2 linked regions of the Streptomyces venezuelae genome follow. Each later gene encodes a partner of the first gene's protein in a complex. Links are inferred from orthologs where the notes say so. Each region holds a gene or a part of one and is shown on either strand. Other genes may lie near its edges.

What was found.
Region 2: the proteins of rpsG (region 1) and tig are in contact, whole or in part, in a crystal structure (PDB 3GTY), measured with the Thermotoga maritima proteins. The link is inferred for Streptomyces venezuelae from one-to-one orthologs. Residues at the interface, in WP_004081843.1 of Thermotoga maritima: Lys34, Lys52, Lys55, Glu59, Arg62, Gln63, Glu66, Asn67, Lys69, Val71, Arg95, Ala109, Lys110, Lys111, Gly112, Arg113, Pro114, Glu117, Glu121, Ile124, Ala125, Tyr127, Asn128, Asn129, Thr130, Gly131, Lys135, Asp139, Arg142, Met143; in WP_004081061.1 of Thermotoga maritima: Glu122, Val124, Val129, Leu130, Tyr133, Glu188, Gly259, Ile262, Tyr263, Glu266, Ser270, Glu273, Gln274, Glu277, Arg308, Gln311, Ile312, Ser315, Tyr316, Glu325, Arg329, Arg336, Leu363, Phe366, Trp367, Arg373, Leu377, Arg381, Leu384, Glu387.

Annotation. Positions count from the first base shown.
Region 1 is NZ_CP029191.1:4,824,149-4,838,489, forward strand. Bases 1-2,871 are described here. They hold rpsG (30S ribosomal protein S7), read left to right. Parts: upstream 1-1,136; coding sequence 1,137-1,607; downstream 1,608-2,871. Other genes in these bases: DEJ49_RS21910 (DNA-directed RNA polymerase subunit beta'), read left to right, coding at 1-221; rpsL (30S ribosomal protein S12), read left to right, coding at 763-1,134; fusA (elongation factor G), read left to right, coding at 1,647-2,871. Also shown: more of fusA, read left to right, coding at 2,872-3,773; tuf (elongation factor Tu), read left to right, coding at 3,918-5,111; DEJ49_RS21935 (Uma2 family endonuclease), read right to left, coding at 5,257-5,844; DEJ49_RS21940 (hypothetical protein), read right to left, coding at 5,890-6,144; DEJ49_RS21945 (helix-turn-helix domain-containing protein), read right to left, coding at 6,273-7,214; DEJ49_RS21950 (ATP-binding protein), read right to left, coding at 7,432-7,902; DEJ49_RS21960 (DUF397 domain-containing protein), read left to right, coding at 8,209-8,418; DEJ49_RS21965 (ADP-ribosylglycohydrolase family protein), read right to left, coding at 8,420-9,904; rpsJ (30S ribosomal protein S10), read left to right, coding at 10,383-10,691; rplC (50S ribosomal protein L3), read left to right, coding at 10,706-11,350; rplD (50S ribosomal protein L4), read left to right, coding at 11,359-12,015; rplW (50S ribosomal protein L23), read left to right, coding at 12,015-12,434; rplB (50S ribosomal protein L2), read left to right, coding at 12,474-13,310; rpsS (30S ribosomal protein S19), read left to right, coding at 13,323-13,604; rplV (50S ribosomal protein L22), read left to right, coding at 13,646-13,993; rpsC (30S ribosomal protein S3), read left to right, coding at 13,993-14,341.
Region 2 is NZ_CP029191.1:2,656,370-2,670,738, forward strand. What follows is about bases 6,080-8,978. They hold tig (trigger factor), read right to left. Parts: upstream 8,270-8,978; coding sequence 6,890-8,269; downstream 6,080-6,889. Other genes in these bases: DEJ49_RS11910 (ATP-dependent Clp protease proteolytic subunit), read right to left, coding at 6,080-6,470; DEJ49_RS11930 (hypothetical protein), read right to left, coding at 8,742-8,936. Also shown: DEJ49_RS11880 (valine--tRNA ligase), read right to left, coding at 1-84; DEJ49_RS11885 (hypothetical protein), read left to right, coding at 222-1,172; DEJ49_RS11890 (hypothetical protein), read left to right, coding at 1,378-2,415; DEJ49_RS11895 (hypothetical protein), read left to right, coding at 2,540-3,559; ATP-dependent Clp protease ATP-binding subunit ClpX, read right to left, coding at 3,654-4,940; DEJ49_RS11905 (ATP-dependent Clp protease proteolytic subunit), read right to left, coding at 5,108-5,803; more of DEJ49_RS11910, read right to left, coding at 5,865-6,079; DEJ49_RS11935 (acyltransferase family protein), read left to right, coding at 9,491-10,699; DEJ49_RS11940 (HD domain-containing protein), read right to left, coding at 10,723-11,202; DEJ49_RS11945 (FtsX-like permease family protein), read right to left, coding at 11,199-13,655; DEJ49_RS11950 (ABC transporter ATP-binding protein), read right to left, coding at 13,655-14,369. UniProt on the Bacillus subtilis protein: Involved in protein export. Acts as a chaperone by maintaining the newly synthesized protein in an open conformation. Functions as a peptidyl-prolyl cis-trans isomerase.

The sequences.
Region 1 (14,341 bases):
GCCTCATCGGCCTCAAGGAGAACGTCATCATCGGTAAGCTCATCCCGGCCGGTACGGGTCTGTCCCGCTACCGCAACATCCGGGTCGAGCCGACCGAGGAGGCCAAGGCCGCGATGTACTCGGCCGTCGGCTACGACGACATCGACTACTCCCCGTTCGGCACGGGCTCCGGCCAGGCCGTTCCGCTGGAGGACTACGACTACGGGCCGTACAACCAGTAGGTCCCATGTCTGCTGAAGGGCGTCCGCTTCCTTTGGGGGTGGGCGCCCTTCGGCGTTCGGTCTGGTGGCCCATGGCCGGGAGGCGCCCTTCACGCTGGTCTACGGGGCGTACGTGGCTGTTTCGTGCGCGAAGGGCGGGATGGGCCATCGATCGTGCCGGCGTTGGCTGTACCGCCGGTACTGGCACGCGTTCTGCGGAAGCAGTCCACAGGTATGTGCGGGCATGCCGGATCGGGCGGATGTCCAATTGATCAAGGACTTTCTGCGGCAGGCTTGATCTGCAGATGTCCGGCGTGTCGCCCCCCATCGCATTTGTTTTGACCAGACTCGATGAGGTAGGTACGCTCAGACCTTGTGCCTGGGGTGTGCCTGGGCTCGCGCGCGTGTCATCAGCCGCTGCGGGAGTCCGAGAAAGGCCACCGTAATCTGCGCCCCTTTCCGCCTTGCGGCGGGAGTCTGCAGCATTCGACACACCCGACCGCGTGGGTCGGCGACGTTCCGGGTTAGCTTTACTATTCGGCACACAGAAACCGGAGAAGTAGTGCCTACGATCCAGCAGCTGGTCCGTAAGGGCCGGCAGGACAAGGTCGAGAAGAACAAGACGCCCGCACTTGAGGGTTCGCCCCAGCGCCGTGGCGTCTGCACGCGTGTGTTCACGACCACCCCGAAGAAGCCGAACTCGGCCCTCCGTAAGGTCGCGCGTGTGCGTCTGACCTCCGGGATCGAGGTCACGGCCTACATTCCGGGTGAGGGACACAACCTGCAGGAGCACTCCATCGTGCTCGTGCGTGGTGGCCGTGTGAAGGACCTGCCTGGTGTTCGTTACAAGATCATCCGCGGTTCCCTCGACACCCAGGGTGTCAAGAACCGCAAGCAGGCCCGCAGCCGCTACGGCGCCAAGAAGGAGAAGTAAGAATGCCTCGTAAGGGCCCCGCCCCGAAGCGCCCGGTCATCATCGACCCGGTCTACGGTTCTCCTCTGGTGACCTCCCTCATCAACAAGGTGCTGCTGAACGGCAAGCGCTCCACCGCCGAGCGCATCGTGTACGGCGCCATGGAGGGCCTGCGCGAGAAGACCGGCAACGACCCGGTCATCACGCTGAAGCGCGCGCTCGAGAACATCAAGCCGACCCTCGAGGTCAAGTCCCGCCGTGTCGGTGGCGCGACCTACCAGGTCCCGATCGAGGTCAAGCCGGGCCGTGCGAACACGCTCGCCCTGCGCTGGCTCGTCGGTTACTCCCGCGCCCGTCGCGAGAAGACCATGACCGAGCGTCTGCTCAACGAGCTCCTCGACGCCTCCAACGGCCTCGGTGCCGCTGTGAAGAAGCGCGAGGACACCCACAAGATGGCCGAGTCCAACAAGGCCTTCGCGCACTACCGCTGGTAGTCGCTACCCCCATCGAGACCGAGAGAAGACTGAGCCGACATGGCTACCACTTCACTTGACCTGGCCAAGGTGCGCAACATCGGCATCATGGCCCACATCGACGCGGGCAAGACGACGACCACCGAGCGGATCCTGTTCTACACCGGTGTGTCGTACAAGATCGGTGAGGTCCACGACGGTGCCGCCACGATGGACTGGATGGAGCAGGAGCAGGAGCGTGGCATCACGATCACCTCTGCTGCCACCACCTGTCACTGGCCGCTGAACGACGTCGATCACACGATCAACATCATCGACACCCCGGGCCACGTCGACTTCACCGTCGAGGTGGAGCGTTCGCTCCGCGTGCTCGACGGTGCCGTGACGGTGTTCGACGGCGTTGCCGGCGTCGAGCCCCAGTCCGAGACCGTGTGGCGTCAGGCGGACCGTTACGGCGTCCCGCGTATCTGCTTCGTCAACAAGCTCGACCGCACCGGTGCCGAGTTCCACCGTTGTGTCGACATGATCGTCGACCGCCTCGGTGCGACCCCGATCGTCATGCAGCTGCCCATCGGCGCAGAGGCTGACTTCAAGGGCGTCGTCGACCTCGTCACCATGAAGGCCTTCGTCTGGTCCGCAGAGACCAAGATGGGCGAGGCCTACGACATCGTCGACATCCCCGACACGCACACCGAGGCTGCCGAGGAGTACCGCGGCAAGCTGCTCGAGGCCGTCGCGGAGAACGACGAAGAGATGATGGAGCTGTACCTGGAGGGCCAGGAGCCCACCGAGGAGCAGCTGTACGCGGCGATCCGTCGCATCACCATCGCCTCCGGCAAGGGCGGCGACACCACCGTCACCCCCGTCTTCTGCGGTACCGCGTTCAAGAACAAGGGCGTCCAGCCCCTGCTCGACGCGGTCGTGCGCTACCTTCCCTCCCCCCTGGACGTCGAGGCCATCGAGGGCCACGACGTCAAGGACCCGGAGCTGGTCGTCAAGCGCAAGCCGTCCGACGACGAGCCGCTGTCGGCCCTCGCGTTCAAGATCGCGAGCGACCCGCACCTCGGCAAGCTCACCTTCGTCCGGATCTACTCCGGTCGCCTGGACTCCGGCACCGCGGTGCTGAACTCCGTCAAGGGCAAGAAGGAGCGCATCGGCAAGATCTACCGCATGCACGCGAACAAGCGTGAGGAGATCGAGTCGGTGGGCGCCGGTGACATCGTCGCCGTCATGGGCCTGAAGCAGACCACCACGGGTGAGACGCTCTCCGACGACAAGGCTCCGGTCATCCTGGAGTCCATGGACTTCCCGGCCCCGGTGATCGAGGTCGCCATCGAGCCGAAGTCCAAGGGCGACCAGGAGAAGCTGGGTGTCGCCATCCAGCGTCTCTCGGAGGAGGACCCCTCCTTCCGCGTCCACTCGGACGAGGAGACCGGCCAGACCATCATCGGTGGTATGGGTGAGCTCCACCTCGAGGTGCTCGTCGACCGCATGAAGCGCGAGTTCCGCGTCGAGGCGAACGTCGGCAAGCCGCAGGTGGCGTACCGCGAGACGATCCGCAAGGCCGTCGAGCGCGTCGACTTCACGCACAAGAAGCAGACCGGTGGTACCGGTCAGTTCGCCAAGGTGCAGATCGCGATCGAGCCGATCCTCGATGGCGACGCGTCGTACGAGTTCGTCAACAAGGTCACCGGTGGCCGCATCCCGCGGGAGTACATCCCGTCGGTCGACGCCGGTGCGCAGGAAGCCATGCAGTTCGGCATCCTCGCGGGCTACGAGATGACGGGCGTCCGCGTCACGCTCATCGACGGTGCCTACCACGAGGTCGACTCCTCGGAGCTCGCCTTCAAGATCGCCGGTTCGCAGGCCTTCAAGGAGGCCGCGCGCAAGGCGTCCCCCGTGCTGCTCGAGCCGATGATGGCCGTCGAGGTCACCACGCCCGAGGACTACATGGGCGATGTCATCGGCGACATCAACTCCCGCCGTGGCCAGATCCAGGCCATGGAGGAGCGCAGCGGCGCTCGCGTCGTGAAGGGCCTCGTGCCCCTCTCGGAGATGTTCGGCTACGTCGGAGACCTCCGCAGCAAGACGTCGGGTCGCGCAAGCTACTCAATGCAGTTCGACTCCTACGCCGAGGTTCCGCGGAACGTCGCCGAGGAGATCATCGCGAAGGCCAAGGGCGAGTAACTCACCCGAGTTCACGCTTTAGGCTTGACACCATCCGCCGGGGTTCGACCCCGCAGGGCGAGAACCCCGGCGGCTGGCTTCCCAGCAAAGATCACCTGGCGCCGATGAAGCAAGGCGTACAGAACCACTCCACAGGAGGACCCAGTGGCGAAGGCGAAGTTCGAGCGGACTAAGCCGCACGTCAACATCGGCACCATCGGTCACATTGACCACGGTAAGACGACCCTCACGGCCGCCATTACCAAGGTGCTGCACGACGCGTACCCCGACCTGAACGAGGCCTCGGCCTTCGACCAGATCGACAAGGCTCCCGAGGAGCGCCAGCGCGGTATCACGATCTCGATCGCGCACGTCGAGTACCAGACCGAGGCGCGTCACTACGCCCACGTCGACTGCCCCGGTCACGCGGACTACATCAAGAACATGATCACGGGTGCCGCGCAGATGGACGGCGCGATCCTCGTGGTTGCCGCCACCGACGGCCCGATGCCGCAGACCAAGGAGCACGTGCTCCTGGCCCGCCAGGTCGGCGTTCCCTACATCGTTGTCGCCCTGAACAAGGCCGACATGGTGGACGACGAGGAGATCCTGGAGCTCGTCGAGCTCGAGGTCCGTGAGCTCCTCTCCGAGTACGAGTTCCCGGGCGACGACGTTCCGGTCGTCAAGGTCTCGGCGCTCAAGGCGCTCGAGGGCGACAAGGAGTGGGGCAACTCCGTCCTCGAGCTCATGGCCGCCGTCGACTCCGCGATCCCGGAGCCGGAGCGCGACGTCGACAAGCCGTTCCTCATGCCGATCGAGGACGTCTTCACGATCACCGGTCGTGGCACGGTCGTCACCGGTCGTATCGAGCGTGGTGTCCTCAAGGTCAACGAGACCGTCGACATCATCGGCATCAAGACCGAGAAGACCACCACCACGGTCACCGGCATCGAGATGTTCCGCAAGCTGCTCGACGAGGGCCAGGCCGGTGAGAACGTCGGTCTGCTCCTCCGTGGCATCAAGCGCGAGGACGTCGAGCGCGGCCAGGTCATCATCAAGCCCGGTTCGGTCACGCCGCACACCGAGTTCGAGGCCCAGGCCTACATCCTGTCGAAGGACGAGGGTGGCCGTCACACCCCGTTCTTCAACAACTACCGCCCGCAGTTCTACTTCCGCACCACCGACGTGACCGGCGTCGTGACCCTCCCCGAGGGCACCGAGATGGTCATGCCGGGCGACAACACTGAGATGACCGTTGAGCTCATCCAGCCCGTCGCGATGGAAGAGGGCCTGAAGTTCGCCATCCGTGAGGGTGGCCGGACCGTCGGCGCCGGCCAGGTCACCAAGATCAACAAGTAAGTCCTCCCGACTTGCTTGCGGATCGGGGTAACCCGGTTGCTCTGAACTGAGCGCATCGCAGGACACGCAGTAACGGAAGGGCCCGTACGACTTCGGTCGTACGGGCCCTTTCGCGTGGACGCGGCCGTTTCGACGCCTCAGCGGCCTACTGGTAGCGAGGCAGGGACTCGGTCGGAATCGTCCACTCTGCGATGGTGACGTCCTCGCCGTAGACGAAGTCCTTACGGGTCGCATAGCGCGGACCCTGCGGGGTGGCGTGGATGTCGGTGAGGACGGCACCCGTACCGGTGCGTGGGTCGAAGATCGCGTAAACGGGGATGCCGAGCAGCGGGTAGTCCCGCATCTTGCTCACCCAGTCGTTGTCCGGGTTGGAGCGCGAAACGATCTCGATCGCGGCGATGAGCGTACGAGGGTCGAAGGCCTCCGGCACCTCCATGTCCGCCTCGGCGATCACCATGATGTCCGGGTGCCGCATGATCCCCCCGGGTTCGTCCTCCACATCAGGCGTCCCCGTGTGGGCCACCAGCTCCTCCGGCATCACCTTCTCCAGGCGCTTCCGTAGGCGCAGCGCAGTCAGCTCGTGGGGTCCAACGGGCGACAGCATGTCGTGGACGATCCCTTCCTGGGTGATCTCAAACTTGCCCGGAAGGGCGTCCCCGAGCTGCACGACGGCGTCCCGCATCGCCTGGTACTGGGAGCTGCCCTGTCGTGCACTGTGCGGCGTGACGGTCATGGCGTGCGCTCCTCGTCTGTGCCCGGGGGCCAAGGGTCGTCACGTTCATGCTAGGTCGCCTCTCGGCCGGGGCGGTGATTGTCCGGAGCCCTGCACCGCCTTCATGGCGTTGTCCAGGACGGCGCTCAGCTCGCGCAGGGCTTCACGGGCGACGGTGGCGTCCTCGTGTTCGAGGTCCCGCGTGGCGCGGGCGTGCCGCGTGGAAAGGTCGGGGCGGCGGGCGATCTCGATGTCCCTGGCCCAGGTCAGGACCCAGCCCTGCACGGGGCTGAGGGACTGCCATGCGGCAGCCTTGGCCAAGGCTTCGTCCTTGGTTCGCTGCATTTCCGGCAGGCGGGCCGGGGCGACGACTGCGAGGGCGGCGTGCAGGGCATCCAGGGTCTGGGCGGGGCGGGGGACCAGTTCGTGGGCGTGGCCGGGCTGTGGGGTCAGGGTTTCCTCCCGGCTCCGTTCTCGGTGCAGTCGCGGCAGCGGCCCGGTTCTGGGGCTCGGTAGGCGCGGTCGCAGGTTTCGCAGTTCTGGAGTGGATGGCGGGTGGGCTGCGGGGCGTGGAACGGGGGTGAGGGTGGGATCAGGGCTGTCAGTCGGTGGGACAGGAGAGCGGCGGGGTGGCGGGGGCCATCGGGTGGGAGGGAATGGGTCAGGGCGTGGTGTACGGAGGCCGGAGTGGCTTCTCGTTCCAGCCAGGCGGCTACGCCAGGGGTGAGGTGGGCGGTTTCTAGGGCGGTGAGGAGCAGGTGGGGGGCTTGGTGGCGTAGGTCCGTAAGGGTGTCAGCGGCCTGTTGGAGGAGGGCCGGGGTGGGGGAGGAGGGGTGCGGTACGGCAGGGAGGGAGCGGAGGTGCTTGCGGGGTGCGTGCGGGGGCTCGCCGGGCGTGGGTGGGGCTGAGACGGTGGCGGGCTGCCTGCGTGGTGCGGTGGGGGCGCGCTGAGCCGCCACCTGTGGGTGGTTGCAGGACGTCGTGCGGGTGATGATGCGGCCGGCGGGGGTGCGTTCGCGCTCGCGGCGCAGGTAGCCGTGGGTCTCCAGCTCGCGCAGGGCCGCGGCGATGCGGGCCGCGCCCTCCGGGAAACGGGTGGTGAGGCTCTTGATGTCGACCCGGGATCCGGCTGGCAGCGACTGGATGTGGCAGCCCAGGCCGATCGCCAGGAGGGAGAGCTCCCGGTGCTGGGTGAGGTGGTTGCCGATCACCGTGAAGCGCGTGGTGTGGCGGGTGTTCTCGTGCGTGATTCCGGACGTGGGTGCGGAGGCGTTGGGCCGTCGACGCGTGTCCGTTCGGCTGCGGGGGTGTCGGGTCGCCCGTGCGTGGGATTGATTGCCGCCAGAAGCGGACTGGGCGCGCGGGGGCGCGCTAGGGTTTTGGGTGTCCATCGGGAAGGTGCTTTCTTCCTCGGTGGTCAGGCCCTCGCCTCGGGATTGCCGTCCCGGCGGGGGCCGTCGCATGTCTGGTGTTGTTGTTCGGCTGCTGGGGCTGAGAGTAGGGCCATTGGGGGGCCGGAAAGCCAGCCGAGCCGGGGATGTTCACCCGGGGGAGTGAGCCGCCCCTGGCGGGGCCTGGTGGGGTTTGGTGGGGTGTCTCTTCTCCGTCTTACGTTCCTTGGGAAAAGGCACCGGCGGTACCGGAGCACGGGGGGTCGGGCTCCGGTGGCGTGAGGCTCAGTTCCGCCCACACCGTCTTGCGCGGAAAGCGGTCCTCCGTTACTCCCCAGCGGTGTGCCAGCGCTTCTACGAGGAGCAGGCCACGCCCCGATTCGGCGTCGGGGGATGCGGGGCGGGGGATGGGCAGGCATTCGGGGTGCGTGTCTGTGACCTCGATGCGGAGCGCTTCCGCAGTGGCGTGCAGTGCGAGTCGGAAGTCGCGGCCCGGTACACGGCCGTGGGCTGCGGCGTTGGCGGCGAGCTCCGCGACGATGTGGCGGGCCGGGTCCAGGGGGAGCCCCCACGAACGAAACTGCTCGGTTGCGAGAAGTCGTGCGAGGCGGGCTCCGCGAGGCGTGGGGGAGAGCAGGACGCTGAAGTGACGGGCGATGTGGGGGAGTTCGGCGGTTTCCTGGTTCACGTCACTCAGCGTGGCCCCTGACTCTTACGCTGCGCAGTGACATGACGGCCGCGTACGGTCACTGTCCTGCGTTTGTCCAGGGATGCCGACGTACCGCGAAGCTCATCCGGGGATGGACGGGAAGATCGAGGTGCTGAAGTTCCGGGACGGCACAGCAGTGGGGCGTTCAGAAGGCGCCTTCAACGGTCGTCCTGTGACGTGCCCGAAGCAGCTCCGCATCCTTGAGATGCGGTACGGAATCATCCGAGCCGAGGCACTCTCGCCACGGGAGACGCTGACCTTCATCGAGCAAGTGCTGGGAGAGACATGATCCGCAAGGCTGCCGCGCAAGGCGTTCCCGAGCTGGCCTGGTTCAAGAGCAGCTACAGCAGCGACGGGAACGAGGGTGACTGCGTAGAGGTCGCCCACGCCCCCCGCGCCGTCCACGTCCGCGACTCGAAGCAGACGTCAGGCCCTCGCCTCGCCCTCAGCGGCACCGCCTGGGCCGCCTTCCTTGCCCACGCCGCCCGGCGCTGACTCAGTCCCGGTCCCACGCCCCGCCCAGCGCCCCCAACCGCTCCCCGTACTCCACCGCCTCCACCCACTCCGGAGGCCACCCCGACGGGCCTCGGTGCGCTCCCGCCAGCGCCCCCGCCAGGGCCGCCGTCGCCGCCGAGGGGCCGGAGGTGTGCGCCGCCCGGCGCAGGGCCTGGCGCGGGTGCGCCCCCGTCGACAGGAACGCGTACAGGGCGCCGCCCAGCACCGTCTCCGCCGTCCACGCCGTACCCACCGCCGCGCCCGGATCCGTGTCGCTCCCCAGCGCCGCCTCCACCGCGTCCAGCACCGCCACGCACTCGTCCCAGCCCGCCGCGATGAACGACACCGCCTCGGCCCGGGGCGCCAGGTCGCCCAGCCAGTCCGCGCGGTACGTGTGGCGGGACGCCGACGCGTACAGACGCAGCTCGCCGAGCAGGTCGGCAGGCTTGCAGCGGTGCCTCAGCAGGTCCACCGCGTGCGACGCCAGGTCACTTGCCGCCAGGGCTGTGGGGTGGGCGTGGGTGAGGGCTGCCTGTAGTTGGGCGATTCCCGAGCGTTGGTCGGGGGTCAGGTACGGCGCCAGGCCCACCGTCGCCGCTCGTACCACCGCCGCGCAGCCCTTCGAGCCGGTCGCCGTCGCCTGTTGCCAGGGGACCGGGGTCGACAGCGCCTCGCAGGATTCCCGCGTCGTACGGCCGGGGGAGCGGTCGTTGTCCGGGGAGCGGTGCCAACCGATCAGGTGGGTGCGCAGGGCCGTCGTCACCGCCCCGGGGGTCAGCCAGGGTGGGGCAGGGACGGCGCCCCGTACCGTGAGCGCCTGCCTCGCCTCTGCCTCCGGCAACGGGGCCCGTACCGCCACCTCCGCCAGCGCCTCCCCTACCGCCAGCGTCAGCTGCGTCTGGTCCGAGACCCGTACCGTGCCGTCGGAGGAGAGAGGGAGCTCCATCGATTGCCAGGGGCCGTAGACGGCGGTGATGCGGTCCAGCCCCAGCCCGGAGAGCGGGCGGCCCATCGCGTCGCCGATCGCCAGGCCCTGGAGCGCCGCACGGCACGACCTCCACACGGTGCGGCGGTAGGGCTGGTCCGCCAGGGCGTAGAGGGAGGCCAGGTCCGGGGAGGTCGTGAGTGAGCCCGGGAGCGCCCCCAGGGCCTCGCTGGTCAGCTCCTGCAGCACTCTCGTCGGCGGTACGCCCCGCTCCTTGCCGGCCCGTAGGCGGCGCAGCCACACGCCGCCCGCGTTCACCGCCCGCGTCCCCGCGTCCCTCCGTATGATCCAGCCCGCCGCGTCGTCCTCGTCGCACGCCCACACGTAGGTGGTGACGGTGCCGTCGTCGTCCGCCACGGCCACGTACCGGACCGGGCGGGTCGTCTCCTCCGCGTACTCGGGCGGGCCGCTCACGTATGAGAAGGCCACGTCCTCCTCGAAGCGGGGGTTGATGTACTTCCGGGGGAGGAAGCGGGGGGCGGGGGAGGTTGCGTCGCTCACCCGTCCACCCTCCCCGAAGCCGTCACCGGCGCGTCGCGCCCGCCCCGGGTTTGATCTCCGTCACTCAGCGGGTAATGTCTTCCGCTCGATTGGCACCACACGTGCCCCGTATGGCAGACTGTCCTGGTTGCTCGGTTGAGTGCCGATGCTGCGCGCCTCCCGCCGGGAGGACCGGAAGCGAGTCCCACAGTACTCGTCGCCTTATCTGCCCCACGGGTCCGCGAGGACCTGGACGGCAGCGCTGGGGCGGACGTACGGGAATCTTTCGGGAAGTGCGGTGCGGTTGCTCGGCCAGGCGCCCGGTGGGTTTCTTCCCCCGGACCCGCGGTCAGCGAGGGCCGCAGCCCCTAGCAGGGAACTCCTTCGGGAGAACTGTGTGAGCGGGACTGCGACACGCCCGACCGCGTGGGTCGGAGGAGGTAGAAAAAAGGGCCTCCCGGGAGCCAGAGCGTTCGAGACGAAGGACTACTAAGTAGCCATGGCGGGACAGAAGATCCGCATCCGGCTCAAGGCCTACGACCACGAGGTCATCGACTCCTCGGCGAAGAAGATCGTCGAGACGGTGACCCGCACTGGTGCGTCGGTCGCGGGCCCGGTGCCGCTGCCCACTGAGAAGAACGTGTACTGCGTCATCAAGTCGCCGCACAAGTACAAGGACTCTCGCGAGCACTTCGAGATGCGCACGCACAAGCGCCTGATCGACATCCTCGACCCGACCCCCAAGACCGTTGACTCGCTGATGCGCCTGGACCTTCCGGCCGGCGTTGACATCGAGATCAAGCTCTGAAGGGCGCGAAGAAGATGACCAAGCAGATCAAGGGCATCCTGGGCGAGAAGCTCGGCATGACCCAGGTCTGGGACGAGAACAACCGTGTCGTCCCGGTGACCGTGGTCAAGGCCGGGCCCTGCGTCGTTACCCAGGTCCGTACGAATGACAGCGACGGCTACGAGTCGGTCCAGATCGCCTTCGGCGAGATCGACCCGCGCAAGGTGAACAAGCCCCTCAAGGGCCACTTCGCCAAGGCCGACGTGACCCCCCGTCGCCACCTCGTCGAGATCCGTACCGCTGGTGCCAGCGAGTACACCCTCGGCCAGGAGCTGACTGCCGAGACGTTCGAGGCCGGTATCAAGGTCGACGTCACCGGCAAGAGCAAGGGCAAGGGCTTCGCCGGTGTGATGAAGCGTCACAACTTCCACGGTGGCAAGGCCTCCCACGGTGCCCACCGCGTGCACCGCAAGCCCGGTTCCATCGGTGGCTGTGCCACCCCCGGCCGTGTCTTCAAGGGCATGCGCATGGCGGGTCGCATGGGCAACGAGCGGGTCACCACCCAGAACCTGACCGTCCACGCCGTTGACGCGGAGAAGGGCCTGCTGCTCATCAAGGGCGCGGTTCCTGGTCCGAACGGCGGCCTCGTCCTGGTCCGTACCGCGGCCAAGGGGGCCTGAGGTAACCCATGAGCACCATTGACATCCTTTCGCCGGCAGGCGACAAGACCGGGACGGTCGAGCTCCCCGCGGAGATCTTCGACGTCGAGAAGATCAGCATCCCGCTGATCCACCAGGTCGTCGTCGCTCAGCTGGCCGCGGCCCGTCAGGGCACGCACAAGACCAAGACCCGCGGCGAAGTCCGTGGTGGTGGCAAGAAGCCTTACCGCCAGAAGGGCACCGGCCGCGCGCGCCAGGGTTCGACCCGTGCGCCGCAGTTCGCCGGCGGTGGCGTCGTCCACGGCCCCGTGCCGCGTGACTACTCCCAGCGCACTCCCAAGAAGATGAAGGCTGCCGCTCTGCGTCACGCCCTCACCGACCGGGCGCGCAACTCCCGCATCCACGTCGTCTCCGGCGTGGTCGAGGGCGAGATCTCGACGAAGGCCGCGAAGAGCCTGCTCGGCAAGGTCAGTGAGCGCAAGAACGTGCTCCTGGTCATCGAGCGCTCGGACGAGGCTTCGCTGCTCTCCGCCCGCAACCTGCCCCAGGTGCACATCCTGGAGCCGGGCCAGCTGAACACGTACGACGTGCTCGTCTCGGACGACGTGGTCTTCACCAAGGCCGCCTTCGAGTCCTTCGTGTCTGGCCCCACCAAGGCCGATGAGACCGAAGGGAGCGAAGCCTGATGGCTATCCGTCACCAGAGCATCGCGTCCAAGGCCGCGAAGGCCGCCAAGGCCGCGCGCGTCGCCAAGGCGAAGCGCATCGCGACCGAGGGCAAGATCGCCGTTGAGCCCACCCCGCTGAGCAAGTCCTTCTCGGACCCGCGCGACGTCCTCGTCAAGCCGGTCGTCTCCGAGAAGTCGTACGCGCTGCTCGACGAGGGCAAGTACACGTTCATCGTGGCTCCGGGCGCCAACAAGACCCAGATCAAGCAGGCCGTCGAGGCGGTCTTCTCGGTCAAGGTCACCGGCGTCAACACGATCAACCGTCAGGGCAAGCGGAAGCGTACGCGCACCGGGTTCGGCAAGCGTGCCGACACCAAGCGCGCCATCGTGACCCTTGCTGAGGGCGACCGTATCGACATCTTCGGCCAGGCCTCCTAACGGAGCGCCCTGGTCCGAATATCGGACGAGGACTGAGAAATGGGAATCCGCAAGTACAAGCCGACTACGCCGGGCCGTCGTGGCTCCTCCGTAGCCGACTTCGTCGAGGTAACGCGGTCCACGCCGGAGAAGTCGCTGGTTCGCCCGCTGCACAGCAAGGGCGGCCGTAACAATTCCGGTCGTGTGACCGTTCGCCACCAGGGTGGTGGCCACAAGCGCGCCTACCGCGTGATCGACTTCCGTCGCCACGACAAGGACGGCGTGCCGGCCAAGGTCGCGCACATCGAGTACGACCCCAACCGCACGGCGCGCATCGCGCTGCTGCACTACGCGGACGGCGAGAAGCGCTACATCCTCGCCCCGCGCGGCACGCAGCAGGGTGACCGGATTGAGAGCGGCCCCGGTGCCGACATCAAGCCCGGCAACAACATGGCGCTGCGCAACATCCCCGTGGGTACGACGATCCACGCCATCGAGCTGCGGCCCGGCGGCGGCGCGAAGTTCGCCCGCTCCGCGGGTGCCTCCGTGCAGCTGCTCGCGAAGGAAGGCGCCATGGCGCACCTTCGCATGCCGTCCGGTGAGATCCGCCTGGTCGACGTCCGCTGCCGCGCCACCATCGGCGAGGTCGGCAACGCCGAGCAGTCGAACATCAACTGGGGCAAGGCCGGCCGTATGCGCTGGAAGGGCGTCCGCCCGACCGTGCGTGGTGTCGTGATGAACCCGGTCGACCACCCGCACGGTGGTGGTGAAGGCAAGACCTCCGGTGGTCGTCACCCGGTCTCGCCGTGGGGCAAGAAGGAGGGTCGTACTCGTGATCGCAACAAGGCGAGCAACAAGTACATCGTCCGTCGCCGCAAGTCGAACAAGAAGCGCTAGGAGCGGGTTTAGATGCCGCGCAGTCTCAAGAAGGGGCCCTTCGTCGACGACCACCTCGTAAAGAAGGTGGACGCTCAGAACGAAGCCGGTTCCAAGAACGTCATCAAGACCTGGTCCCGTCGCTCGATGATCATTCCCAGCATGCTGGGTCACACGATCGCGGTGCACAACGGCAAGACCCACATCCCGGTGTTCGTCACCGAGTCGATGGTCGGCCACAAGCTCGGCGAGTTCTCGCCGACTCGCACCTTCCGCGGCCACGTCAAGGACGACCGGAAGTCGAAGCGCCGCTAGTGCGGGGTGGAACGACTATGACTAACACCGAAGGGACAACCATGGAAGCCAGGGCCCAGGCGCGGTACATCCGCGTCACGCCCATGAAGGCCCGCCGCGTGGTGGACCTCATCCGTGGCATGGATGCCACGGAGGCTCAGGCGGTCCTGCGTTTCGCCCCGCAGGCCGCGAGCGTGCCGGTCGGCAAGGTGCTGGACAGCGCCATTGCCAACGCCGCGCACAACTACGACCACACCGACGCCTCTTCGCTGGTCATCAGCGAGGCGTACGTGGATGAGGGCCCGACCCTGAAGCGGTTCCGTCCGCGTGCTCAGGGCCGTGCCTACCGGATCCGTAAGCGGACCAGCCACATCACCGTGGTCGTCAGCAGCAAGGAAGGAACCCGGTAATGGGCCAGAAGGTAAACCCGCACGGGTTCCGGCTCGGTGTCACGACCGACTTCAAGTCGCGTTGGTACGCCGACAAGCTGTACAAGGACTACGTCAAGGAAGACGTCGCCATCCGTCGGATGATGACGTCCGGCATGGAGCGCGCCGGCATCTCGAAGGTTGAGATCGAGCGCACCCGTGACCGCGTGCGTGTGGACATCCACACCGCTCGTCCCGGCATCGTCATCGGCCGCCGTGGCGCCGAGGCCGACCGCATCCGCGGTGACCTCGAGAAGCTCACGGGCAAGCAGGTCCAGCTGAACATCCTCGAGGTCAAGAACCCCGAGGTCGACGCTCAGCTCGTGGCCC
Region 2 (14,369 bases), 2.2 Mb from region 1 along the record:
CGGCCCCTCTACCTCGGCCGGCGCGTACTGGGTCGGCAGTTCGGGAGTGGTCGCTGGAGGCTGCTGCTGAGCGTTCTCGGTCACGCGGCCAGTTTAGAGGGGTGACGGAGCGGTCCCGAAACCGGAATGTTCGACATCGCTTGCGGCCGGGGGATCCGGCCGGCCGGGATTTCGTTCAGGATGTCCGGGACACATCAGCATTCGGAGGGGGACCCCACGTAATGAGCTACAACGAACCGGGCCCGTACGGGGGCCAGCAGCCCCAGCAGCCGGGGCCGTACGGGGGTCAGCCTCCGCAGCAACCGGGCCCGTACGGGAGCCCCTACGGGCAGCCGCCGCAGCAGCCGCCTCAGCAGCCGGGTTACGGCTACCCACAGCAGCCCCAGGGTTATCCGCAGCAGCCCCCGCCCCAGCAGGGCGGCTACAGCCAGCCGCAGCAGCCGGGCCCCTACGGGCAGACCCCGTACCCGGAGCCTCCCCAGGGCGGGGGCGGCAAGAAGAAGACCGGGCTCGTGATCGGCGCGATCGCCGTGGTCGCCGCGCTCGGCGTCGGGGCGTACTTCGTCCTCGGCGGCGACAGCGGCTCGGCCTCGGTCGAGGACGACGGCGCGCACAAGCTGGTGCCGCCGGCCTCCGTGGGCAAGTACAAGAAGAGCGACAAGGGAGGCGACGGCGACGACGGCCCGCTCGGCTCCGACGACAAGAAGGCCGCCGCGGAGATCGGCATCAAGAACCCGACGAGTGTGGCGGCCGCGTACGAATTCGGTGAAGCCTTCACGGGGAAGCAGATCAGCTTCCACGGCATGTACGGCCGGATCGAGGATCCGGAGAAGGCCATCGACGGCGGCTTCGCCAAGGCCGACGAGAACGCGAAGAAGGAGGCGGCCGAGGAGAAGAACGACCCGGACGAGGCGTTCGAACTCGTCGGCAGCCCCGAGACCGTGGAGCCCGACGGACTCGACGGCGCGATCATGAAGTGCCAGAACGGGAGCATCTCGGACGACGGCAAGGAGACGAAGGTGCCGATCTGCATATGGGCTGATCACAGCACCTACGGCATCGTCTTCGGCATGGACGTGGCGGCGATGATCAAGGGCGGTGGCGGCATGGCCACGGACGAGGTCTCGTCCTTCGCCGCCGATCTGCGCAAGGCCGCACGCGTGAAGGCGTAGCGAACGGGCGGGCCGCGCGGGAGCGGCCACAGGGCACGAGGACGGGCAGGGCCCGGGGCGGACGATCCGCCCCGGGCCCTTCGTACGTCCGCCCTCTGGAACAGCCCCTCAACAACTCCGCATCGATCCGGTGCGACCGCACGATCCCGCGCGTCGATCCGCCAGGATGTTCGGACCACGTAAGTACTGGGAGGGAACCCAAGCAATGAGCTACAACCAGCCGGGCCCGTACGGCGGGCAGCAGCCCCAGCAGCCCGGGCCGTACGGCCAGCAGCCGCAGCAGCCCGGCCCCTACGGCCAGCCGCCGCAGGCGCCCCAGCCCGGCTACGGCTACCCCCAGCAGGCCCCGCAGCAGGCGCCCCAGCCGGGCGGCTACAGCCAGCCGCAGCAGCCGGGCCCCTACGGGCAGCAGCCCCAGCCCCCGTACGGCCAGCAGCCGCAGGCCCCCTACGGGCAGGTCCCGCCCCCGCCCCCGGGTGGCGGCGGCAAGAAGAAGACCGGCCTGATCATCGCGGCCGTCGCCGTGGTCGCCGCGGCAGCGGTCGGCGGCTACTTCGTCCTCGCGGGCGGTGACGACGAAAAGGGCGGCAAGAACGGCGGCTCCTCGAACGTGGCCGGCGGGGGCGACGACTCCGGCATCAAGGACGACGGGCCGCACAAGCTGACGACGCCGTCGCTCGTCATGGGCGACTACAAGAAGGACGAGGCCCGGTCCGGCGGCCTGAACAGCATCGACCTCGACAAGGCCGAGGCGGCCGGGGTGAAGGACCCCAAGGACGTGCAGGCCCAGTACCAGTCGGGCAGCAAGGAGAACCCGATGGCGCAGAAGATACTGGCCTTCGGCGGCGTCTACGGCGAGATCGAGGACCCCGAAAGCGTCGTGGACCACATGTTCGACAACGCCAAGAAGAAGAACGAGGCGGGCGGCAGCAGCGGCCAGAGCGTCGAACTGGTCGGCGAGCCCAAGGAGTACAAGCCGGACGGTCTCGACGGCGCGGTCCTGAAGTGCCAGGAGATGAAGATCGACCTGGGCGCGGGCGCGGGCACCTCCGCCGGCTCCACGGCGGGGTCCGGCGGAGCGAGCAAGATGTCCGCGGCGACCTGCATCTGGGGCGACCACAGCACCCTCGGCTACGTCGTCCACACGGACGTCGCCAGCGCGCTGTCCGGCACGTCCGTCGACCTCGACGAGTCGGCGGGCACCACGGCCAAGTTCCGCGGCGAGGTCCGCGTGAAGATCTGACATCCGGCACCTGTCGGGCTTCTCGGGGCCGGGCGATGTCCGCGCGGCAGGGTCCGGTCATACGGCCGGGCCCTGTTGCGTCAGGATGGCGGCAACACCTGAGCGTTTTCGGAGGGGAACCCCCATGAGCTACAACCAGCCGGGCCCGTACGGCGGGCAGCAGCCCCAGCAGCCCGGGCCGTACGGTCAGCCGCCGCAGCAGCCCGGCCCCTACGGCCAGCCGCCGCAGGCGCCCCAGCCCGGCTACGGCTACCCCCAGCAGGCTCCCCCGCCGCCCCAGCCCGGTTACGGCTACCCGCAGCAGGCCCCGCAGCAGGGCGGCTACAGCCAGCCCCAGCAGCCCGGCCCCTACGGGCAGTTCCCCCCGCAGGCCCCGTACGGGCAGCAGCCCCACGGCCCCTACGGGCAGGTCCCGCCCCCGCCTCCCGGTGGCGGCAACGGCAAGAAGACCGGCCTGATCATCGCCGCCGTCGCCGTGGTCGCCGCGGCAGCCGTCGGCGGCTACTTCGTCCTCGCGGGCGGCGACGACGAAAAGGGCGGCAAGAACGGCGGCTCCTCGAACGTCGCGGACGGCGGCATCAAGGACGACGGCCCGCACACGCTGACGACACCGCCCACGATCCTCAACGAGTACGACAAGAGCGACGACATGAACGGCGGCTTCAACTCCAGCGACCTGGCGGCCGTCGAGAAGGCCGGCGTCAAGGACCCGCAGGACATCGATGCCGGCTACCAGTCGGGGGACGAGAGCAACCCGCTCGCGCAGAAGGCCCTCCAGTTCATGGGCGTCTACGGCGAGATCGAGAACCCGGCCCCCGTCGTCGACGCCGTCTTCGCGAAGATCAAGAAGGACTCGCAGAAGAACAGCTCGGACACGGGCAAGCTCGTCGGCAGCCCCAAGGACTTCAGCACGCAGGACACCATCCTCAAGTGCCAGGAGTCCGTGATGGAGAACAGCAACGGCGGCGGCACGTCCTCGGGCCCCAAGGAGATCCGCATGCCGGTCTGCGTCTGGGGCGACCACAGCACCGTCGGCGTCGTCGTGCCGCTCACGGTCGCCGACGCCATGGCGGGCAAGGTCTCCCTCGACGACGCCTCGGACACCACGCTCCGCGCCCGCAAGGCCCTCCGCGTCAAGGTCTGACGCGACGTCCCGCGTCCCGCCTCCCGCACCAGCGCAACGGAAAGGGGCGCCCGGCGATCAGATCGCCGGGCGCCCCTTCGCGCGTATGTGCCGCCTACGCGGACTTCTGCTCCCCCGCACCGCCGCCCCGCGCGTCGCGCGGCACCAGGGTCGGGTTGACGTTCGAACGGACGACGTCCGCCGTGATGACGACGCGGGCCACGTCCTTGCGGGACGGCACCTCGTACATCACCGACTGGAGGACTTCCTCCATGATGGCGCGCAGGCCGCGCGCGCCGGTCTGGCGGAGGATCGCCTGGTCCGCGATGGCCTCCAGGGCCTCACGCTCGAACTCCAGCTCCACGCCATCGAGTTCGAACAGCCGCTGGTACTGCTTCACCAGCGCGTTGCGCGGCTCGACGAGGATCTGGAGCAGCGCCTCGCGGTCGAGGTTGTGGACCGAGGTGATCACGGGGAGGCGGCCGATGAACTCGGGGATCATCCCGAACTTCACCAGGTCCTCCGGCATGATGTCCTCGAACTGGTCCTTCTCCTCCATCTCGCGCTTGGAGCGAATGGTGGCGCCGAAGCCGATGCCCTTCGCGCCCGCGCGGGACTCGATGATCTTCTCCAGGCCCGCGAAGGCACCGCCCACGATGAACAGCACGTTCGTCGTGTCGATCTGGATGAACTCCTGGTGCGGGTGCTTGCGGCCGCCCTGCGGGGGCACCGACGCCGTCGTGCCCTCCAGGATCTTCAGGAGCGCCTGCTGGACGCCCTCGCCGCTGACATCGCGCGTGATCGACGGGTTCTCGCTCTTGCGGGCCACCTTGTCGATCTCGTCGATGTAGATGATCCCGGTCTCGGCCTTCTTGACGTCGTAGTCGGCCGCCTGGATCAGCTTCAGGAGGATGTTCTCGACGTCCTCGCCGACATAGCCCGCCTCCGTCAGCGCCGTCGCGTCCGCGATGGCGAACGGAACGTTCAGCATGCGCGCGAGCGTCTGCGCGAGGAGCGTCTTGCCGGAGCCGGTCGGGCCGAGCAGCAGGATGTTGGACTTCGCGAGTTCGATCGCGTCGTCACGGCCCTGCGCGCCGCCGTTCTCTCCTGCCTGGACCCGCTTGTAGTGGTTGTACACCGCTACCGAGAGGGCCTTCTTCGCGGGCTCCTGGCCCACGACGTAGCCCTCAAGGAATTCGTAGATCTCGCGAGGCTTGGGAAGTTCCTCCCAGCGCACCTCGCTCGTCTCCGCGAGCTCTTCCTCGATGATCTCGTTACAGAGGTCGATGCACTCGTCGCAGATGTACACACCGGGGCCTGCGATGAGCTTCTTGACCTGCTTCTGACTCTTTCCGCAGAACGAGCACTTGAGCAGATCGCCGCCGTCACCGATGCGTGCCACGAGGTGCTTCCCCTTCGCCTGGGAGACGCCACGTTCAGCGGCTCCTGGTGCCTCATATCCGACGGTACCTTGCCGGGCCCCCCGTTCGGGCCCCCCTTGGCACGGTTCGCTTCGACGTGCGTCGTACGCAAACCATGCCAAGGAGCGGCAGATGCTACAGCTCTGCGTCAGGCGACCGAGGAATTGTTCATCTTCCGGGTGGAGATGATCTGGTCGACCAGGCCGTACGAGAGCGCGTCCTCGGCCGTGAGGATCTTGTCGCGCTCGATGTCGTCGCGGATCTTCTCGATCGGCGTCGTGGAGTGCTTGGCCAGCATCTCCTCCAGCTGCGAACGCATCCGGAGGATTTCGTTGGCGGCGATCTCCAGGTCGGAGACCTGGCCGCGGCCGGTCTCGCTGTAGGGCTGGTGGATCAGGACGCGCGCGTTCGGCAGCGCCATGCGCTTGCCGGGCGTGCCCGCCGCGAGGAGCACGGCGGCGGCCGAGGCGGCCTGGCCCATGCAGACGGTCTGCACGTCGGGCTTCACGAACTGCATCGTGTCGTAGATGGCCGTAAGGGCGGTGAAGGAACCACCCGGGCTGTTGATGTAGATGGAGATGTCGCGGTCCGGGTCCATCGACTCCAGGCACAGGAGCTGCGCCATGACGTCGTTGGCGGACGCGTCGTCGATCTGCACGCCGAGGAAGATCACGCGCTCCTCGAAGAGCTTCGCGTACGGGTCGTACTCGCGCACGCCCTGCGAGGTGCGCTCCACGAAGCGCGGGATCACGTAACGCGACTCGGCGCCGGTGCCGGTGAACTCGGCCTGGCCGCTCTCGGCCTGTGCACTGCCGTAGAGGCGGCGACCGGGAAAGTTGTTCATCTCTGGTTCTCCTGAGAAGCGAGGGGCTTAGGTGTCGGCTGCGGGGCGCTGAGCACGGGGCTCAGGCTCCGGTGCCGCCCCCGCCCGGCATGCCTGCGGCGCTGGACATGATGTCGTCGATGAGGCCGTACTCCTTGGCCTCCTGCGGGTCGAACCAGCGGTCGCGGTCCGAGTCGCGCGTGACCTGCTCGACGGTCTGGCCGGTGTGGAACGCCGTGAGCTCGGCCATCTTCTTCTTGGTCAGCAGCAGCCGCTCGGCGTGGATCTTGATGTCCGACGCGGAGCCCGCGAGGCCCGCGGACGGCTGGTGGATCAGGATCTCGGCGTTCGGCAGCGCGAAGCGCTTGCCGGGCGTGCCCGCGCTGAGCAGGAACTGGCCCATGGAGGCGGCCATGCCCATCGCGATCGTCACCACGTCGTTCTTGATGTACTGCATGGTGTCGTAGATCGCCATGCCGGCCGTGATCGAGCCGCCGGGGCTGTTGATGTAGAGGTAGATGTCCTTGTCCGGATCGGAGGCAAGGAGCAGCAGCTGTGCGGTGATCTTGTTGGCAATGTCGTCGTCGACCGGCTGGCCGAGGAAGATGATCCGCTCGCCGAGCAGCCGGTTGTAGACCTGGTCGCCGAGGCCACCACCGATGGAGGGGTCGCCGGCGGCGGAGGGCATCAGATTCGTCACGTATCCACCTGCTCGTCTTACGACGGCGCCGGGCCGTCTCACGTCTTCAGCTGGGGCCTGGGGCACCCGCGTGCGGAACCGCTCCGGGGCGGCTCCGGGGACTCCCCTGCCCTCGTATTCATGGACCCTAACGCTCAGCCCCGTCCGGGGAATCCCGCAAAGGTGACTGTTCGCTGTGAGCGCAGGTTCTGGCGGGGCGCCTCGAGTGGTGCCGGTCGTGCCCCGTAAGGGGCGCGGGGAACTGCGCGAGCAACCCCCACAAGCCGCACCCGCCATGGGTCCCGCCGCGGCAGACGCGCCTGCAGCCCCGTGGGGGCTGATCGCGCAGTTCCCCGCGCCCCTAAAGACACCGGGCCCCCGGGACCGAGAAGTCCTGGGGGCCCGGTGTGCGAGCGTCAGAGCGAGGCTCAGGCCTCGGTCTTCTCCTCGGCGGCGTCGGAGGTCTGCTCGCCCTCGGCGGCAGCCGTCTCGTCCTCGTCGTCCTCGAGGTCCACGACCTCACCGTTCGTGTCCTTGACCGTCGCCGCCTCGACGACGACCGCGAGGGCCTTGCCGCGGGCGACCTCGCCGACGAGCATCGGGACCTGGCCGCCCTCGACGACGGCCTGGGCGAACTGGTCGGGGGACATGCCGGAGGACTGCGCGCGACGCATGAGGTGCTCGGTGAGCTCCTCCTGGTTCACGTTCAGCTTCTCCTTGTTGACGAGCTCGTCGAGGACGAACTGCGTCTTGATGCCCTTCTCGGCCTGCTCCTTGGTCTCGGCGTCGAACTCCTCGCGGGACTTGCCCTGGATCTCCAGGTACTTGTCCAGGTCGAGGCCCATCTGGCCGAGCTGGTGGTGCTCGAGGTTGTGCGTGCGGGTCTGGATCTCGTCCGCGAGGAGCTTCTCGGGGACGGGGACCTCGACCAGCTCGAGCAGCTTCTCCAGGACGCGCTCCTGGGCCTGCGTCGCCTGGTCGTACTGCTTCATGTTCTCGAGGCGCTTGCGGCTGTCGGCCTTCAGCTCGTCGAGGGTGTCGAACTCGGAGGCGAGCTGCGCGAAGTCGTCGTCCAGGGACGGCAGTTCGCGGGCGGCGACCTGGGTGACCTTGACGGTGACCTCGGCCTCCTTGCCGGCCGCCGAGCCGCCCTTGAGCTCGGAGGTGAAGGTGGCCTCGCCACCGGCCTCCAGGCCCTTCACGGCGTCGTCGATGCCCTCGAGGAGCTCGCCGGAGCCGATCGTGTAGGAGACGCCGGACGCGACGCCGTCCTCCAGGACCTCGCCCTCGACCTTGGCCTCGAGGTCGATCGTCACGACGTCGCCGTCCTCGGCGGCACGCTCGACCGGGGACGTGGAGGCGAAGCGCTCGCGCAGCTCCTCGACGGCCTTGTCGACGTCCTCGTCGCTGACCTCGATCGCGTCGACCTCGACCTCGATGCCGGAGTAGTCCGGGATCTCGATGGAGGGACGGACGTCGACCTCGGCGGTGAAGTTGAGGGTCTCGTTGTCCTTCAGCTCGGTGATGTCCACCTCGGGCTGGCCCAGGACGTTGAGCTCGGCCTCGTTGACGGCCTCGGTGTAGAACTTCGGGAGCGCGTCGTTGACGGCCTCTTCGAGGACGGCGCCACGGCCGAACCGCTGGTCGATGACGCGGGCCGGGATCTTGCCCTTGCGGAAGCCCTTCACCGTGACCTGCTGGTTGATCTTCTTGTAGGCCGCGTCGAGGCTGTCCTTGAGCTCCTCGAAGGGCACCTCAACAGTGAGCCGAACCCGAGTCGGGTTCAGGGTCTCCACGGCGCTCTTCACGGTTCGGTCTCCTTGGGGCTGACTTCTTGGGATTCTGCCCGGCTCAGAGACACACGGGCACACAGCTTGCATAGTAACGGCAAGCAGGAGCCGAGCCACAATGCGATCTTGTGGGGGTGATTTCGGTGGTCGGGGTGGCGGGATTTGAACCCACGGCCTTCCGCTCCCAAAGCGGACGCGCTACCAAGCTGCGCCACACCCCGTCGGTGCGACACGTAGGGTACATGCCCGCAGGCAGTGCGGCTCCCGGTTAAACGGGGCCGGTTCCGGGGGGGGCACGTGCGGCGAGGGGCGAGGACCCGCTACGATGCCTGTCGTGCCGCGGCATCCGCTCGTGGCGCGATCTGTGCGGGCGTAGCTCAATGGTAGAGCCCTAGTCTTCCAAACTAGCTACGCGGGTTCGATTCCCGTCGCCCGCTCTCACAGGGAAACCCCAGGCCGGAACGGTCTGGGGTTTCTGCGTTCACGGCTCTCAGAAGCTGATCGAGTTGATCGTCTCCGCCACTTCGTTCAAGAAGCGGTTTATGGAAGGTGCCATACCTGTGGAGGCGAGGAAGAAGCCGAAGAGCACCGCGACGATCGCAGGCCCCGCCTTGAGCGACCCCCCGCGGATCAGCACCACGAGGATGATCGCCAACAGCAGCACCACTGACAGCGAAATGGCCACACTGATCACACCCTAGGTCGGTCGCTCTCCCGGCCCGGGGGGTACGACCCCGCACACCCCCGCCACGGACCATCGTGCCACCAACAGGCCCCCTCTATGCGGCCGGTGACGCAACGTCGGCCAACACGTGACGGCCCTCGCGCGCAAGGGCGCCCAGGGGGCGCATGGGCAGCGCACCGTCGTACAGCAATTCGAGTATCCGAAGTCATCGGAATTCGACGCGATCGTTGCCACCGCCACACACGACGTTCGCAGGAAATTCGAATTGTCTTGGAGGGCACATCCGACAGGCGCGGAGAGAGCGCGTTATGCACCATTTAAACCGGATGAGTTGTGACGTACTGGACAGGGTCCGGTCGCGAACCAGCACGTCTCTTTGTCGACCGACGGGATTAACCGACGTGATTGCAGGAGATTGAGTCGAGAGAAGTGACGGGGGTTTTACGAATACGCCGGGGCGACGCTAGGGTGCCTCAGATGTTCCACGCTGCCACCACCCCCGTAGGCGCAGTGCGGTCCCGGGTCGTCTCACCGAGCTCTTGGTGGGAGGGCCTGTGACCAACTCGGTGCACCCGCACGGACGCCACCGGGCGCCCCTCCCACCGGCCCAGGTGCCGGCGGCCGGAGTCCCCACTCCCCGCGCCCCCCACCCGCCCCCGCAGGCCGCCCCCACCGCTCCCCCCACCCCGGCAGGCCGCAGCACCGCCCACGGCGGGCCGAAGCCCGCCAAACAGCGCGACGCGTTCTTCGACAACGCCAAGTACCTGGCGATCGTCCTCGTGGCGATGGCCCACGCATGGGAACCGCTGACCGATCACAGCCGTACGGCCGAAGCGCTGTACATGACCGTCTACACCTTCCACATGCCGGCGTTCATCGTGATCTCCGGCTACTTCTCGCGCAGTTTCGACATGCGGGCCGACCGTCTCAAGCGGCTCGTGACCGGTGTCGCCGTGCCGTACGTCCTCTTCGAGATCGCGTACACGCTCTTCAAGCGCTGGGCGGACGACGACCCCGGCCAGCCCATCAGCCTGCTCGACCCCTGGTACCTCACCTGGTTCCTGGTCGCGCTCTTCGTGTGGCGGCTCACCGTGCCGCTGTGGAAGATCGTCCGCTGGCCGGTGCCGCTCGCACTGGCCATCGCCACGCTCGCCGTGATCTCACCCGACATCGGCGACGACCTCGACCTGCAGCGCGTCCTGCAGTTCCTGCCGTTCTTCGTCCTCGGCCTCTTCATGAAGCCCGAGTACTTCCAGCTGGTGCGCCGCCGCGAGGTGCGCCTCCTGTCGATCCCGGTCTTCGCGAGCGCGCTGCTCCTGGCGTACTGGGCGGCTCCCCGGATGACCTCGGCCTGGTTCTACCGCCGGGACAGCGCCCAGGAACTGGGTGCGCCGTGGTGGGCCGGTGTCGTGATGACGCTGGCGCTCTTCGGCTGCTCCGTCGTCCTCACCGCGTGCTTCTTCGCGTGGGTGCCGCGCCGGAAGATGTGGTTCACGGTCCTCGGCGCCGGCACGCTGTACGGCTACCTGCTGCACGGCTTCCTCGCCAAGGGCTCCCGCTTCTGGGGCTGGTTCGACACCTACGACTGGCTGCACCAGCCGCTCGGCGAGATCTTCGTGTCGGTGGTCGCCGCGAGCGTGGTCACGGCGCTCTGCACGCCACCGGTGCAACGGATGTTCCGGTTCGCGATGGAGCCCAAGATGGAGTGGGCGTTCAAGCGGGACGCGGCGCAACTCGCCCGTGAGCGGGCCAAGTCGACGTAAGAGAGCTGTCGACGCAACGAGAGCTACGGAACCGGGGTCTCCCCGAGTCCCAGCAGGGCGCGCATGGTGGCGTACTTCGCCGTCAGGCGCGCCCTTGTCGTCGCGTCGAGGACCGCGAGGCGGGCCGGGTCCGCGTTGTGCGCCAGGTCCGCCTCCTTCACGAGGCGGGCGCCCGGGGTGGCGAGGATGCGTCGCGCGTACGCCTCCGGGGGCTCGCCCGCGCGTTTGGTGAGGGCGAGGACGATGTCCTTGGTCCGCCTGGTGAGCGGGGCCTCCGTGAGCCACCGCTCCGACAGGGCGTCGTCCTCGACGGCGTCGTGCAGCCAGGCGGCCGCGATCTGCTCGTCGTCGCCGCCCCGCCGCCGTACCCCCTCGGCCACGGCCTGCAGGTGTTCGGCGTAGGGGCGGCCCGCCTTGTCCTCCTGGTCGGCGTGGGCCTCGCGGGCGAGGGCCTCCACCTCCGGCAGGGACAGCGGTTCGGGGCGGTGGCCTGCGGGCGTCATGCGGCCGACCTTAGCGCCGCCCTCGCCGGGATCGTCGCCGAGGCCAGGCCCATGACCAGGACCGCGCCCACGAAGGAGCCGTACACGAGCGGCGGGACGTACGGGGACTCGCCGGTCAGGCCCTTCATCATCGGGATGAGGGTGGCGAACGCGATGGCCGAGCCGATGACGATGCCCGCGGACGCCACGAGCAGCGCCTCCCAGCGGATCATCCGGAGGACCTGGCGGCGCGTGGAGCCGATCAGGCGCAGCGTGCCGAGTTCGCGGCGGCGGTCCAGGACCGTCATGACCAGGGTGTTGATCGCGGCGACGGCCGCGAAGCCGCCGAGTACGGCCGCCATCGTGGTGTTGGCCCAGGCGTTGAGCTCGTTGTCCATGGAGCGTGCGGTGGCGTAGCCGTCGCGGTCCTTGAGGACGCCGAGTCCGGAGAGCGCCTGCGCGGAGCCGCCGCTGGTCCAGACCTCGCTCGCGAAGGCCGAGGTGACGTGCTGCTTCAGGTCGGCGGCGGACATGGTCACCTGGGAGAGGCCGAGGCCCCTGCCGTACGTGGCGACGACGGTCGGCGAGGCCTTGGTGCCGTCGGGCAGGCGGAGGGCGAGGCGGTCGCCGGTCTTCACGTGGGCGGAGTCGGCGAGGGTGGCGTCGACGGCGATCTGGCCCTTGCCGAGCTTCAGGGTGCCCGTCTCGACGTCGAGGTCCTGGACCTCGGCGAGCGCGGCGGCCGTGCCGGTGATGCCTTGCGTCGACGCGGTCTGCAGATAGCGGTCGCCGCCCGAGCCCACCGGCACGAGTACGGAGGACTTGAGCACGCCGACGGCGGAGGTGACGCCCTTCGCGTCGGCGGCCTTCGCCAGGGTTCCCGGGGCGAGCCCGCCGTCGGCGGTGATGATGTGGTCGGCGGTGATGCCCGCGCGCTGCTGGTCGGCGGCGACCCGCTCCTCGCTGGTGTGCATGAAGACGAGGACCGAGGAGAAGGCCATGGCGAGCACGATCGGGGTGATCGCGGAGGCCAGACGGCGGGCGTTGGAGCGGGAGTTGGCGGCCGCGAGCGAGGCGGACGCGCCGGCGCCGCGCAGCGGGAGGCCGAACAGGGCGGCGCAGCCGCGGGCCACCAGCGGGCCGAGCAGGGCGACGGCGAGCATGAAGAGCATGACGACGCCGAGGGCCGCGTTCGCCGCGTCGTCGCCGGTGTTACTGGCGGCGAATCCGGCGAAGACCGTGCCGCCGACGGCGGCGGCGATGCCCAGCGGCGTACGGATCCAGCCGAGCGCCACCCGTTCCACGGCGGCTTCGCTGAGCGCCTGGCCCGGCTTGATGCGGGAGGGGCGGCGGGCGGCCATGTAGCCGGCGCCGAGCGCGGTGAGGACGGCGACGCCGACGGCGCTGACGAGCGGGATGAAGGAGACGGTCAGGTCGACGGCCTCGGGGATCGCGCCCTTCTCCTTCAGCTGTCCGAACCACCAGTTGGCCAGGGCGATGCCGGGCAGCAGGCCGACGGCCGCGGCGGCGGGGGCGACGAGCAGGGTCTCGGTGGCGATGGTGCGGCGGATCTGGCGGGGGGTGGTGCCGATGGCGCGCAGCAGGGCGTACTCGCGGGCGCGCTGGCCGACGGAGAGGGCGACGGTGCCCGCGGCGGTGAAGACGGCGGTGAGGGCGGCGATGCCGCCGAAGGAGCCGCCGAGGGCGGTGAGCATTTCCTTGGCGTAGGAGAGCGCGGAGCCCTCGGCCTCGCTGCGGTCGTCGCCGGTGTGGACCTCGGCCTTGTCGCCGAGGGCGTGTGCGACCCGGGACTTGAGGGCGTCGGCCGTGACGCCCGCCTCGGGCAGGACGGCGATGGCGTCGACGCGTCCGGGGTGGCCGGAGATGCGGACGGCCTCGGAGTCGGCGAACCAGGCGGTGGGGGCGGTCCCCTTGGCGCCCACGGTGCCGGACACGCGGAAGGTGCGCGGTCCGTCGGCGGTGGTGAGGGTGGTGCGGTCGCCGACGGAGGCGCCGGGTGCGGCGAGGACGACCTCGCCGGGGTGCGGGGCGCGGCCCGCGGTGAGCTTCTCGCCGGTGAAGGCGGTGGAGCCCCAGCCGTGGGCGGTGACGTCCTTGTCGCCGGACTTGACGGGGAAGGTGACGTCGGGGACGGCGGTGCGGGCGCCGGGCACGGCACCGGCCTTGGCGACGAGGGAGTGGTCGACGCGGGCCTGGTCGGGCAGGGGCACGTCGGACTCGGACTTGCTGTCGCCGCTGCCGGCGACGAAGTGGACGGACTGGTTCGAGGCGGCGACGACGGGGGCGCCCGCGTACCGCTCGGTCGGGACGGAGGCGCGCAGCCCCGTCTCCAGGAGGATGCCGCAGGCGGCCACGATCAGCGAGGCCATCATCAGGGCGACGAACGTGCCGGCGAAGGCGGCGGGTTTGAAGCGGACCGCCGCGCGGGCGAGGCCGTTGGGGACGTATGCCATTACGCGGCCACCCCCGCGTAGGCGGGCGCGGTCAGGGTGGTCATGCGGGCCGCGATCTGTGCGGCGGAGGCGCGTTCGAGACGGTCGACGATGGAGCCGCCGGCGAGGAAGAGAACGCGGTCGGCGTGGGCGGCGGCCGCAGGGTCGTGGGTAACCATGACGACGGTGGCGCCGAGGCCGTCGACCGCGGAGCGCAGCAGGCCGAGGATCTCGCTCGCGGTGGTGGTGTCGAGGGCGCCGGTCGGCTCGTCGGCGAAGATCACGTCGGGTTCGGTGACCAGGGCGCGGGCGATGGCGACGCGCTGCTGCTGGCCGCCGGAGAGCTGGCCGGGGCGGCGGCGGCCCTTGTCGCCGAGGCCGACGCGGGTGAGCATCGCGGTGGCCTTGCGGTGGTCGGGGCGGTGGCCCGCGAGGCGCATCGGCAGGACGACGTTCTGCTCGACGGTCAGCGAAGGCAGCAGGTTGAAGGCCTGGAAGACGAAGCCGAGGCGGGTGCGGCGCAGGGCGGTGAGCTTGTTCTCGCTCATGCCGGTGATCTCGGTGCCGCCGAGGTGGACGGTGCCGCTGCTCGGCCGGTCGAGGCCCGCGGCGCACTGCAGGAACGTCGACTTGCCGGAGCCGGAGGGGCCCATGACGGCGGTGAAGCTGCCGCGGGGCAGGGCGAGGTCGATGCCGGCGAGGGCGTGCACGGCGCCGGAGCCGCGGCCGTACTGA